DNA from 3 places in the Lacticaseibacillus jixiensis genome. Region 3 is predicted to be linked to each of the others. Evidence: riboswitches for the same ligand, from Rfam matches in the RefSeq annotation. Region 3 holds a riboswitch; each other region holds the start of a gene.

Region 1 (4,544 bases), on a different contig from region 3:
CAGTTGCATAAGCAGCCCAGCGTTCAGCGCTCCAGATCTCAATGCGGCTGGACACGCCGATCAACACACAATCTTTGGTCAATGCCGCATGGGCGATCAAGTTGTTGGGCAAGTTGATGCGGCCTTGTTTGTCGAGTTCGCATTCACTCGCTCCTGCCAGCAGCATCCGCGAGAAGGTCCGCGCACTTTTCTTGGTAAGCGGTAACGTCGCTAATTTATCTTGCAATTTCTGCCATTGGTCGGCGGGGTAGCCGAATAAGCAACCATCCATGCCGCGAGTCAACACAAATGCCGGGCCAAGGACCTCTCGGAACTTGGCCGGGATGATCAAGCGCCCTTTGGCATCGATCGTGTGATGAAACTCGCCCATCAGCATGGCTTCGCCTCCCAACGTTGATTTTAGTCTACCACAATCCCCCACGTTCCACCACAATCTCACCATTATTCCATCATGCTCATTCGAATTCTTAATATTTGTAACAAAATAACCCCGCCAACGCCGTGGTTGACAGGGTTTATTGCAGGTGGGCGGCTGTGGGGCGTCCGCCCTATTTTGTCAAATAAATCGCACCCAGCCACCAGCAAGTGGTGGCCAGGACCATGATGCGGGCCAGTTGGTGGAAATAGCGGTGAAATAACAAGTCGCCTAGCTGAGCCAGCTGTAAGAACGCCGTCAACATCGCAACAATAACGGCGGAAAATAACACCACCCACAAATAATTGGTCAAACTGCGCTGTGTCAGCTGCCAAATTGCCACTAATGACACGATGCTCATGAATGTATAGAATAAATTTCGCTGGTAATGCACTTTGGCGACCAGCACCAGCAAAATCAGCCACAAGCTTACTGGCAGTATGATCCAAAGCAGCCGCATCTGCCCCACCTCCTGTTTGATAAGTTCAGTGTACCTGCTAAATGCTCGCTTGAAAAGCCTGCAATAGACAACCGCTCTTAAGGCGTGTACACTACAAGAGAGAATATCGGCAAGGAGGCGGCTTCATGAAGCGAGAACCACATACCAAGTTCTGGTGGATCACCCACATTGCAGCTTGGGCAATGCTCATCGTGACCATCCTGGGCTCCCTGTTGGCAGCAGTGAGTGTATTTACAGGCTGACCAGAACGCACAACAACGTTAATATCACACGAGTCCTTGGACTGCAGCTGTTGCTGTGGTGCAGGGGCTTTTCTTATGGGGCCGGAAATGGCAACCGGGGGCAGCTGGGACTACGGCCAAATGGCGTGGCGACCGAAGTAGAGGGATGGGCGCAGTCTGTGCTAACTTTGCGTCTCCGCCGCGCTCCGTACGCAAAGTGGATCTCTGACACACGCCTTGTTCTAAGCGCCTCCGCGCGTTGCGCTGCGGTGCTAAGAACAACGACACCCCTGACGCCATTTGGCCTCCGCCCCAGCTGCCCCCGGTTGCCATTTCCTCCACAGTAGGATTCAGGTTGGTAATTGATCCAGTATTCAGTTGAGAACACAGCAAATCACCACAATTGACATTACTTCACAGCCTATTCCAACCACAGTCAAGCCAGCCAGTATCTAACTTGTTGCACATAACGCAGGACTAGTGAAGCGAAGCGATGCGGGGCTCGAAACTTAGGCGTAAAACGCGCGAATTTCTGCGCGGTTGAAGCCGGCCGCACTGCCTGTGCCCACCGCTGACGCCCCCGCCGCGCAGCTTCACTAGTCCGGTCCCACCAAAAACGCCGCTACCTTCAATCTGCATAGATTGAAAGTAGCGGCGAATGTTTCAGTTAACTTTGCGCTAAGCCTGCTTGCAGCTTAGGCAAGAACAGGTGCTTGGCAATCGTGACCAAAGCGCCAACGACTACGGCTGTCAACAAGCTGGTGAAGACACCAGACAAACCATTGATGTACAGCGAGTACAGCCAAGCCGGCATCCCTTTTGGCGCCCAGGAACCCCAGAACACCCAACCAGCGTAGAAGTGGCACAAATACTTGGCGAAAGTGCCTACTAATACTGCTGCAATCGCGTAACCCAGCGCTTTGTGCTGGGCATCAGCGTGCAACGCCCGTTGAAACGGCGCATAGAACAAACCGCCCAAGCCAGCCACAGTGAAAGCCACTGGGAATTCGATGAACCCTTGCCACAAGTTCAACACCGAGCCTTCGCCGATGCCGCGCAACAACAGATCCAAAATTCCCCAAGTCAAACCTGCGGCCATCGCTGGGCGCATGCCGCGGCGCAAGGCCAAGACTGTGACAGGGATCATACCATAAACCATTTCCACAGAGCTGATGCCGGTTTTGTGCGGCAAATATTCCAGCGCCATGGCAAAAGCAGCCATGATGGCCACCTCAAGAACAACTTGCAAATGCTTCGATTGGTGCATACAAAAAACCTCCTTTGGCAAGCCTGCACAAAGAAGGTCGTATGAAAACGACGTTCACAATCCCTACGCTCGTATTAACGAACAGGTTCGAAGGGTCTGGGTTTCCCCACTCTCAGCCAATGGCTCCCCTTTGTGACGGGCTCTTAAATTAATAACAGATGCATCATAACATAGACCACTTGTGCTGACAAGCTACAAGATCGGCGCCAATAACCGAGCCAGCTCTGCCGTCAAGCGCTGCATGCGGCTTTGATTGGCCACGTCAGAAGCTTGCCACAGCGTTGCAGCGCGCATGTCTTGTTTAAACAACGCTCGAGCTTGGTTGGCCTTGTCGGCGTCATACAAGAACGCAGCGATTTCGAAATTCAACTTGAAACTGCGAATATCGAAATTTGCCGTGCCTGTTGCCAAGATGCGCGCGTCGACGATGACCGTTTTGGCATGCAAGAAACTCGGCTCGTATTCATACACGCGCCCGCCGCCTAACACGATGCGATCCAAATAAAACCGCGAGGCCTTGGCCATCATCGGCTGATTGGTGTGGTGCGGCACCATGATGCGCACATCGATACCGGCGTTGATGGCGATCAACAAGGCATCCATTAAGCTGTCGTCTGGCACGAAATACGGCGTTTGGATCCAGACGCTGCTTTTGGCCATGGCGATCAGGCGCAAATAGCCTAACTTCAAGGTTTCATAGGCCAATTCAGGACCGCTGGAAACGATTTGCATCGTCGTGGTGCCGTGATCGGCAGGATCTGGGAAATAACTATGTTGAAAATGCACCTTCTGCACCTTGGCAGTGGTGTTCCAATCCATGAAAAACCGCGCCTGCAACACCGCCACCGCCTGGCCGATCACCCGCAGCTGCATGTCGCGCGTGATGGCCAACCGCTTAGGCGAGCTGCCGATATCAAAGCCGCCCATGTACCCGATGCGCCCGTCGATCACCGCCAGTTTACGATGATTGCGGAAGTTGATCCGCGGGTTAAAGCGCGCCATTCTGGTCGCAAAAAACGGCACCACTTGTCCGCCAGCTTGCCGCAACGGCTTCCAGAAGCGGGCATTCAAGCGATGCGAGCCAAATGCATCATACATCAAGCGCACCTTCACGCCAGCTTGCACCTTCTGGATCAGTAAATCGCGCAACGCCTTGCCGGTTTGATCCGGCTCAATGGTGTAGGCTTCGATGTGGATATGATCAACGGCTTGTTGGATATCGTCAAACAAGCAGCGTGTAAAAGTCTGCCGCGACGACAACAGTTGCACATCATTCATGGTGGTGATCAGCGCCGCATCGGTGCGCAACAAGCTGCGCACAAGTTCTGGCACCCCGGCAGCTTGACCATGGCCGATCAAGCCGTGGCCTAAGCTGATGGCTTCTTGTTGCGCTTCGACCATCCGATCGATGCCCAAGCGCTGCGAAGTGGCCAACGCATTCAAGCGTTTATGAGACAGCTTGCGGCCAAAGATCCAATACAAGGCCAAGCCGATGCCTGGCAGCAACATCAACACCAACAACCACGCCCAAGTTGCCGCGATATCCCGCGGTTGATAGAACACGGTGATCGCCGCTAACAGCGCATTGATCACCACCACCAGCGCGATCACAATCGCCACCCACATCAGCTTCACCTCCTCAAGACTCACAAAAATAGTGCAGCCGCAGCTGCACTATCAGTTTATCAGAAAATTAACTAACTTGCTTGTTTGGCCTAATCCGCGTCATTGCCAAACCACTTGTGCTTGAGTTTGGCCATAGTGCCATTGGCTTCTAAAGTCTTAAAGCCGTCGTTGATCTTCTGTTGCAAGACGTGATCCGACTTGCGCATCCCCACGGCAAACGCCTCAGAGGCAAAGCCTTTGCTCGTCAAGATCTTGTAGCTTTGCGGATCTTTCTGATGCGCGACGTAATAGCGCGCATACACTTCATCCATAAAAATGCCTTGGATCCGTCCGGCATTCAAGTCCAAGAACGCATTGGTGAAAGTATCATACAACACAGGATCTTGGCCTTTGATGTATTGCTTCAACAGTTTCGGCGAACTGTCCAAGGCTGCAGCACCGCTGGAACCAGTCTGCACCCCTAAGGATTTGCCTTTCATGTCGGCAAATGAATTGATTGAGTCTTTGGTTTTGGTCACTAAGAGTTGGTGATTGACCAAGTAATCATCGGAGAAC
Region 2 (4,544 bases), on a different contig from region 3:
ATCAGCATCTGACAAGTGCTTCTCCCGCAATTGCACCATTGTCACGCCGCCTTGGATCGCTTCTGTCACACATTCAGCCAAGGTACGTCCGTTAAGCCATTGCCGATCTGTCACGGCATATAATTTAAGCGATTTTGCGTCCATCACGCCGCCTCCAATTCACTAGTACCGCTAAGATTCCTACCACCAACACCGTCGGCACCGTGCTGCCCAGCAATGAAACATGGGCCAAGAACAGGCGATAACACGCCACGCCCAGCACCCACAAGATGATATTCGGCAGATCCAAGCTGGCTGTCGCCTTTTGACCTAAGGCAAAGCCGACAATGGCGATCACTGCCATTGGCACAAATACCGCGCTGATCCAATACAAGAAATCTGCATAAGCCGCTTCCGGCACGAACACCGCAATCGCCGTGCCGATCACCGTCACGCCAATGGCCAACCACTTGGTCACCCCGCCGACCAGCAGCTGCGCAGAAACACCGGCGGAATACACATCCAAGAACGTGGTCGTGATCGTCGACAACACAATCACCACCAGCGCCACGGCGCCCATGCCAAAGCCTTGCATCAACCCGGCGATGCTGGTTTGGCCGGTGAACACCGTGCCTAATAAACCAATGGCAAACATCCACATGCTGCCGATGCTGTAGACGCCGACGCTTAAGGCGTTGGCCTGCAGCGGCTGCTTGGCTTGGCTGGTGTAATCAGCGATCAGCGGCAGCCACGACAGCGGCATGGCAATGGCTAATTCAATCGCCGCACCGAAACTCAAACTGCCGCTGGCGGCATGCACCTGAGCGTGGCCGACGAAGCGAATCGATAAGTAAACGCCAGCCAATAACAGTGCCAGCATCGCCACAGTGTTGAGCTTGCCTAAATCAGCCAAGCCGATCAACAGCCACACGCCAGTCACCGCACCAATCACGATCGCCCAAAAGCCCAGCCCCAACGGCCAGAATACTTGCGCCGCTTGCGCTCCGGTGAGGACCATCACCGCGGTCCACCCCACCAGCTGCAACACGTTAAGCCCGGCAAACCACTGCGCCCCGCGTTTACCAAACGCAATGCCCATCGTCGCCATCGCGGGTTGCCCAGTCAGCGCCCCGATGCGGCCGCAGCCATACATCAGCGCGCCGCCTAATACATGGCCGATCAAGATTGCCAGCAAGCCCATGCCCAGCCCCAGCGGTGCAAACAAGGTGCCGGATAGAATTTCCGCCAGACTGATGGCAGCGCCAAACCATAACAATGCGTTGTCTTTGAGACTAGTTTTCATATGCGTCCTCCGGATATGCCCAGTGATTCAACGGCCCATGCCCGTGGCCAACAATGATGCCGTCTTTGATCGCCGCTTCTACATAGGCTTTGCCGGTGCGAATGGCGCCTGCCAAGTCGCGCCCTTTGGCCAATTCGGCGGTGATGCAAGCCGACAAGGTGTCGCCGGTGCCATGCGTGCGGATCGTGTCAACGCGCTTGGCCGGCATCCAGAAGTCTTCGCCGCTGGCCAACAAAACATAGTCGCTAGCTGAGTCGCTGTCTTCAAGGTGGCCGCCTTTGATGATGACGTTCTGCGCGCCAGTGGCCAGGATGCGCCGCCCTGCTTCTTTCATATCATCAGTGGTGGTGATCGTCATGTTAGCCAGCTTCTGGGCTTCAGGTAAATTCGGTGTCGCCAAAGTCGCCAATGGTAATAATTCGTCGCGGACCACGGCAATGGCATCTTCGCTTAACAGCGACGCACCACCTTTGGCGATCATCACCGGATCGACTGTCAGCGGGCCGAAGTCGTAACGCTTAAGGTTGCGAACGACTGCGCGCACCGTGGGCACGTCAGCAAGCATCCCGGTTTTGCAAGCGCGGATGGCCAGATCTGCGGCCAAGCTGGCAAATTGCGCATCGATCATTGCTTCTGGCAAAGCCAGCGAATCTTGCACGCCGAGGGTATTTTGCGCAGTGATCGCCACCAACACCGTGGTGGCAAAAACGTGCCGCGATTGAATCGTCTTGAGGTCAGCTTGCATGCCGGCCCCGCCGCCGGAATCGGAACCGGCGATCGATAATGCTTGAGGAAATTGGTCCATGTTGTTCTCCTTATTGGGTTTCGTCGAGCACCGCTAAGTGCGCTTTGCTCTGCTCTGGTTTCTCGTCGAGCTGCACAGCCCAACGCGGGTGCATTTAGCTACGCCATCGTACTCGGGACAAAGTACATCCCAAGCACGATGGCTAGGCTAACTGACCCGCTAAGTTCGGGCTGTTCCGCTCTGGTTTCTAGGCACGGCGAGCGGCTTCGTAGCGGGTCAGTGTGTTGAGTTTCTCAACATCTAATGTCGCCAAAGTATCCAACAGCTGGGCCGCAAAAGTCCCGCCTTGCGTCGCTTCCAACTTTGCTGCAGTCTGTTCGCCAGCAACCCCAAGCGTTGCGGCACCCATTAAAGCAGCGGCAAAGTAGTCATCGGTCAAGCCTGCGTACGCGCCGATGATGCTCGACAACAAGTCGCCTGAACCCACCACCGCTGGCAACAACGGTGTTTCGTTATATACCGTCGCCAAATTATTGCCGCTGGCGATCGCGTCGATTTTGCCGGAAACCACCACGGTGCAACCGTACTTCTGCGCGCAATGTTGCGCCAATTCAGCCGGTGCCGCAGCAGCATCCCCGGCGTCAATGCCCTTCGCGTTGGCTTCAATGCCTGCCAAAAACGCGATTTCGCCTGCATTGCCGCGAATCACACTGATCGGGTAATCTTCCAGCAACTTTTTTGCCGCTTCGGCGCGATAACTGGTCGCGCCAACAGCCACCGGATCAAGCACGATCGGCTTGGCATGGGCTTTGGCCGCGTCGGCCAAGGCCAACACCAGCGGCATGTCGGTGTGGTTGATGGTGCCGATATTGATCACTAGCGCGTTGGCCGCAGTCATCAACTGATCCGCTTCTTCCTCAGCCAACGTCATGATCGGCGATGCACCCAAGGCATTCAAGCCATTGGCAACAAAGTTGGGTGTGACAAAATTGGCGTAGTTGACCACCAACGGATGGGTCGTTTGCAATTGGGCTAACAATTCAGTATTCATAAAACATTCCTCCTTGAGATAACGTTGTTGTGACTGGGCTTCGTCGAGCTGTGCAAAGCAACGCGGCAGTGATATAAGCCGTGACGCCGCCAAGGCAAAGAACGCCTTTGCGTCATCCCATCTTATATCAGCCGCTAAATGCGCTTTGCTTCGCTCTGGTTTCTTCGTCGAGCTGCGCAGCCCAACGCGGCGTGATATAAGTCGTGACGTCAATTGGGCCAAAACCGCCCAACTGCCATCCCGCCTTATATCCACCGCTAAGTTCGGGCTGCTTCACTCTGGTTTCTTCGTCGAGCTGCGTGGCGCAATGCGGGTACATTTAGCTACGCCATCGTACTCGGCTAAGTGCGCGCCACTTCGCTCTGGGCACAAAAAATAGCGCCGCAGGATTTGCGACGCTACTGAAAAAAAACAGTTCACGACACTTCCCTACGCAAGTCCTAACTTACAGGTTCCAAGGGACCAAGCAGTGTATGCTTATCTCGGCCGCTACTGGCGGCGCCCCTAGTGTTCAATTAATTATTTAATTGGCTTTAGGATAACACAGTTGTACTGGAAGCGCCATCTAGATTCTTCGGCGAACTCTCCCAAAGAAATCACAATCCTGATCCAAATACTGGAGAACAGGCGTTGCGCAGGCGCACGAGGAAGGCGTCGGTCAGGCCGTGAAACGGGTGACATCAAGTGAGACTCGCGCCTTTTGCGAGGCTTACTCGATGTCACCCGCGGCAACTTTTGAGCTTTGTAAGGCGAGCCGCAGGCGAGTGCAAAGCTCAAAAGTTAGGCGTAAAACACGCGTACTTTGCGTGGTTGAAGCCGGCCGCACCGCCTGCGCCGACGCCTTCCTCGTGCGCCGGAGCAATGCCTGTCCGGTTCTACCCGATTGCTGAGCAACCGTGGTACACTATGCGCAGAAACTACCGGAAAGGGGCCGCGCACATGGCCACGATGATCGATTATCTTCACGAATATGGCACTGCCACTTTTGCCGAAGCGCCGCTAAGCGTGGTTGATGCAGCGATTTTGGCGCAACTAGCGTATTGTGCCTTTACGCCGCACACCAGCGGACGCCTGGGCTCATTAACGCCGCAAGCACAGGCTCGCTTGGTGCAAGGCACCTGGCAAGAAGCAGGCAATCGGCAACTGTTGGCCGCAGCAGCGGCATCCCCGCGCTATCGCAATGTGCAGTGGTTGGCGCCAGTGGCACGTTTGGACGCGGATCGCCAACAAGAATTCTCGGCGGTGACTTTTGCCCTGGCGCCGCAGTTGTATTACGTGAGTTATCGCGGCACCCGCGCCAGCTTCGTCGACTGGAAAGAAGACTTCAACATGACGTTCCTGGCGGCGATCCCGTCGCAACAAGCAGCTTTGGCGTATTTTGCCACAGTTTATACGCAACACCCTGGCACTTACTACCTCGGCGGCCATTCCAAAGGTGGGACGCTGGCCGCCTATGCTTACGTGAA
Region 3 (4,544 bases):
TGATGCCGATTATGATTACAACAGTATGGTGACTCGAGAAGTGACATATGTGCACTTGGCAGTCGCTGCGTTTCACCACGACACACCGGCATTACGTCAACAAGCTGCCAAAGTTATTGCCGCCATGCGCTTCTTCATCCCTTTTCCAGATGGTGCTTACATGCCGAATCGTTGGTTGGACTTTGCTTTTGACAAGAACTATGAGCAACTGGAGAAAGCTTGATCGTCATCCTGGCAACCGGCAACAAATAGCGCTCACAGCACTCGCGCATCCATCGCCATACGAATGCGTTCAGCGGTAGCCCTTGGTGTCAGCTGATCAGTATCGACCATCAGATCATACTGATGGCCCAGATGTACCGCCTGCTCCCAGCGTTGTGTGATCATCGCACTTTCGCTCTGTCCCCAAGTGGCCAAGCGGCGTTGTTGGATAACTGCCATTGGTGCCGTGACGCCAACCAACAATAACGACAAGTCGGCAAACGTTTGAAGCATCAACGGCCAAACATGCTGCGGGGTGGCATAATCATCGTGGATATCCAAATCAGCAACGACATTCAGCCCTAAGCGCGCATAGCCGGCAATGCTGGCAAACAGGCCTTGATACATGCGCTGAATCAACGGTTCCAGTTCCGGACGCTCGCCGCCTGGCCGCAATCCAATGCCTGGCAAGGCCGAAGCCGGCGTACATGCCATCATGTGGTCAACGCCTAGGTTTAACCACACCCCGGAAAAAGTAGTTTGGATCGTCTTGGCCAGCGTTGTTTTCCCAGAACGCGGCGCGCCGTTTAGAATGATAATCTTACCTGGCAATATCGTATTTCCTTTCATTAACTCGAACTCGGCTAACCATCGGGTGCAAATGTTGGTTGCGCTTCTGACAACAAGATTAACACATTGAGCTGATCAAGTGCGCCCTAATACGAAGCGTGATTTATCCTATTTTGGTGCCGTTGCAGCTCGAATTATACTTGCTGTGCCTTCAACAAAGCGGTAAACTCAGTGCTAGATAGCTATACTTAATCGCGAAAAAATCGACCGGCCGGTCACAAGAACAGTCTTCCCTCAGACATGCACTTGCATATCTGTAACGTTTGGCAATTGCCAAGGAAGAACCGTTCTGACATCAGCCGGTATTTTTGTACGCAAAAATCAGACATCGGTATTGCCTAGGGCACCGCACCTGCTGAATCCCACCGATCTGCCCACGTTCACATCGTAAAGGAGAACACCATGTTATCTGCAAACAACGCTCTAATGACCACCTTGAATGACATCCGCGAGGTCTGGGGTATTTTGTTTCACCCAGACCACCTAGGTAAAGCGGCTCAAGTTCAAGCATTCATGTATATCATCAAAAGTACGCTATTTGATATCGTGGCGATTTATGTCATCATGTGCGAAATTCTCGCCTTCATCCGGCTCTACACGCATATTCACAATAACCGCCAAGCCCAATCGCAAACCAATGTTGCCAGAAAGTCTCGGTTATCCAATCGATATCTGGCTTGGCTATTAATGCGGACCAAGGAATATTTCACACCTTTAAGCGCATTCTTTCTCATCGGACGTTGGAAACTGTTCATTATCCCACTGGTACTGGGCCTGATTCCTTTACTCAACTATCTGATTGTTTTTGTTGGAACAATGGTGGTTTTGTTTCCAGCGATCGTATTGTACTTCGCTGCATTTGCGATATTGTTATGGCGCCTCAGTATGTTCCTCGCCAAATATGTCACCATCATTGCAAGATTCATCTTCTCGATTCTTGACCACTTCAGTCTGCATGTCACAACTGGCACATCATACGGCCCCACAGCGCACAAAGGCGGCGACTTGGGCACCTACAAAGATTCTAGCGGACGTACCCGTGTCGTTAATTCAGACGGTTACGCTCGGGATTTCGGTGGTAATAAAGTCGGTAAACTGGGCTCCAACGGCAAAGTCAAGGATCTCAGATCCAAGGACAACAGTCGGCATCTATGGTGATCCTGAAGCTCGATTCATACAGTAACCGGCTAAACACTTACCTCACAAGGAGATCATCGCATTGAAAAAGCTAACCGCCTTTACCATTATTGCCATGACCACACTCTTACTGTCTGCTTGCGGCAACAATTCGTCAGCAAAAGACTCAAACAGTTCCAAAGACAAATCGGCCTCTGTCTCCCGCGCAAAAGCTGAATCAGCTTCAAAGCAAAAAGCCTCATCTGAATCCAAAGCCAAAGCTGTCTCAGAAGCTGCGGCAAGTTCCAAAGCAAAGGCCGACGCCGAATCCCGAGCTGCTGCATCCAGCGCTGCGGCAAGTTCAAGTGCCGCTGCCTCTAGTACTCAAGCAACGATCAAGCCGCTAACAAGTCGTGATTTCGAAACTGTCGAAACCATCATTTGGGAAGCAGATAAAACCTTCGACGAGAGTCAAATTGCGGATCAAAAATTGGTAAACAACACAATGGGCGTTCAAAGCGATGGCTCATTCGTGATTGATACATATGGTGGGGCTAAGGGGCTCAACGTGTATACCGTTATCCCTAAGTCTGGAAACCAATACGAAGTCGTTGCTCAATATGGCTCGATGCAAACTCAAGATTCACTGGCATCATGGGATAAAATCACGAAAACCGTAACAGATATCTATCGATAATCCGGTTGCAGCTCTCGGATTTGCTGATCACAAGTTTAGTTCATGCGATTGCATAACTGTTTGCATTTTGTCTTGTCACCTGTTACACTCGAACCAATTGAATACGTGTATCTGGGGTGCTGTACAAGGCTGAGATTATACCCATCGAACCTGATCCAGGTAATGCTGGCGTAGGTAGATCACATCTGCACGTGACGTGCGGTGTTTTCTTGTATCTTCAGTGTGCCTCCAGTTACTCGATTCAGAGAAAGTGGAGGTTTTTTTGTATGGGAAAATCAAATGTACAGCGTCTGGCAATTCTGGCGATGATGATCGCCTTAGACGTCGTGTTGTCGCCACTGTTTCGTATCGAAGGCATGGCGCCAATGTCCAGCGTGATGAATGTCTTGGCTGCGGCAATCATGGGGCCGCTGTATGCGACGTTAATGGCTTTGATCTGCGGCATCATCCGCATGGGCTTGATGGGCATCCCCCCATTGGCCTTGACTGGGGCGGTGTTTGGCGCGGTATTGGCCAGTTGGGGTTATCGCTTAGCCAAGCACAATTGGGGGGCTGCGATCGGTGAAATCATCGGCACCGGCTTGATCGGGTCGCTGGCATCATTTCCCGTGATGGTTTGGTTCACCGGCAGTACCCAAGCCTTGTATTGGTTTGTCTACACGCCGCGGTTTTTTGGCGGGTCGATTTCCGGATCGATCATCGGCTTAGTCGTGTTGTATCAACTTGACCGCTTAGGGATGACGGCAAAGCTGCAGCGGATCTTCAAAGGAGTCGTCCATGCCAAAGTCACTGATTGAACAATTTCCAGCCGTCTTCAAGCAATCGTTGCCGTTTACCACGCCCCCATTGGTGCAGTGTTTGACCAACGAGATCTCTGTGGAAATCGTTGCCAATGCCTTATTAGCCGTTAATGCCAAACCGGTCATGGCCGATGATCCTCGTGAATTGGCTGATTTTATGGCCCAAAGCGATGCCGTGTTGTTAAACTTAGGACACTTATCGGCTGCTCGCGAAGCCAGCATTCGCTTGGCCAGCACCACTGCAAAAGCACACCGGCAACCAGTTGTAATCGATTTGGTCGGCATCGGCGCCAGCTCCATTCGCGCTGCCTTAGGCCAACAGTTATTAGCCGATGCCCCCACTGTTGTCAAAGGCAACTTAGGCGAAATGCGACATCTGGTCGGTTTGCCCAGTCGTGCACGCGGTGTCGACAATCATCAAGCTGACAGCGCAGCATTGGCACTAACAGAACTGGCCGATCACCTGCGTGCGTTCAGCAAACGTTATCCGCATACGATTTTCTTGGCGACTGGACCAACTGATCTGGTGGTTTCTGCGACATACGCTTGGCGCCTTGACAATGGCGTTTCGCAACTCGACCGCTTCACTGGTACCGGCGACATTGTCGGGGCTTTAATCGCCGCTAATTTAGGCAATGGCATCGAGTCGTTTGCGGCCACCTGCTTGGCGGTCAGTTACTTCAACTGTTGCGGCGAAGCGGCGCAGGCCATGGCACTGCAAGCCGGGCTGGCCACGTTTCGTTTGCATGTTATCGACCAGCTGTCATTATTAGGCTGCAACTCGGATTGGACAGCTAATATCAAAGGAGCATCCCTATGAATCCAAGTAATCTGAAATTATATCTGGTGACGAATCGCTATCAAGATTCCACTGCTGATTTTCTGGCTAAGGTTGAAGCTGCTTGTGCCAATGGCGTGACCATGGTCCAGCTGCGGGAGAAAAACCTGAGCTCGCGAGCCTACTATGCCTTGGCCTTGCAAGTCAAGGCCATCACGGATCGCTACCAGCTGCCGTTGATCATCGATGATCGCGTTGATGTCTGCTTGGCTGTTGATGCCGCCGGGGTCCATATCGGCGATGATGAGCTGCCTGTTGCCGT

What was found. A riboswitch is a leader RNA that binds a small molecule or an ion and turns the genes downstream of it on or off. The one in region 3 is predicted to bind thiamine pyrophosphate.
Region 1: another riboswitch for thiamine pyrophosphate. It lies ahead of thiT (energy-coupled thiamine transporter ThiT); the one in region 3 lies ahead of thiW (energy coupling factor transporter S component ThiW).
Region 2: another riboswitch for thiamine pyrophosphate. It lies ahead of thiM (hydroxyethylthiazole kinase); the one in region 3 lies ahead of thiW (energy coupling factor transporter S component ThiW).

Annotation. Positions count from the first base shown of each region.
Region 1 covers NZ_BAAFPR010000011.1:9,800-14,343, reverse strand. Annotated here, with positions in the region: gene mraZ (division/cell wall cluster transcriptional repressor MraZ) at 1-376, opposite strand, end outside; gene ACGG90_RS08505 (hypothetical protein) at 549-875, opposite strand; gene ACGG90_RS08500 (DUF4044 domain-containing protein) at 1,001-1,117, shown strand; gene thiT (energy-coupled thiamine transporter ThiT) at 1,764-2,363, opposite strand; TPP riboswitch at 2,407-2,503, opposite strand; gene cls (cardiolipin synthase) at 2,556-3,989, opposite strand; gene ACGG90_RS08485 (amino acid ABC transporter substrate-binding protein) at 4,079-4,544, opposite strand, start outside.
Region 2 covers NZ_BAAFPR010000003.1:193,932-198,475, reverse strand. Annotated here, with positions in the region: gene thiE (thiamine phosphate synthase) at 1-144, opposite strand, end outside; gene cytX (putative hydroxymethylpyrimidine transporter CytX) at 125-1,282, opposite strand; gene thiD (bifunctional hydroxymethylpyrimidine kinase/phosphomethylpyrimidine kinase) at 1,272-2,087, opposite strand; gene thiM (hydroxyethylthiazole kinase) at 2,275-3,078, opposite strand; TPP riboswitch at 3,488-3,594, opposite strand; gene ACGG90_RS03275 (Mbeg1-like protein) at 4,018-4,544, shown strand, end outside.
Region 3 covers NZ_BAAFPR010000018.1:44,772-49,315, forward strand. Annotated here, with positions in the region: gene ACGG90_RS10935 (hypothetical protein) at 1-223, shown strand, start outside; gene ACGG90_RS10940 (phosphotransferase-like protein) at 256-813, opposite strand; gene ACGG90_RS10945 (hypothetical protein) at 1,234-1,989, shown strand; gene ACGG90_RS10950 (hypothetical protein) at 2,051-2,644, shown strand; TPP riboswitch at 2,747-2,838, shown strand; gene thiW (energy coupling factor transporter S component ThiW) at 2,911-3,441, shown strand; gene ACGG90_RS10960 (hydroxyethylthiazole kinase) at 3,422-4,264, shown strand; gene thiE (thiamine phosphate synthase) at 4,261-4,544, shown strand, end outside.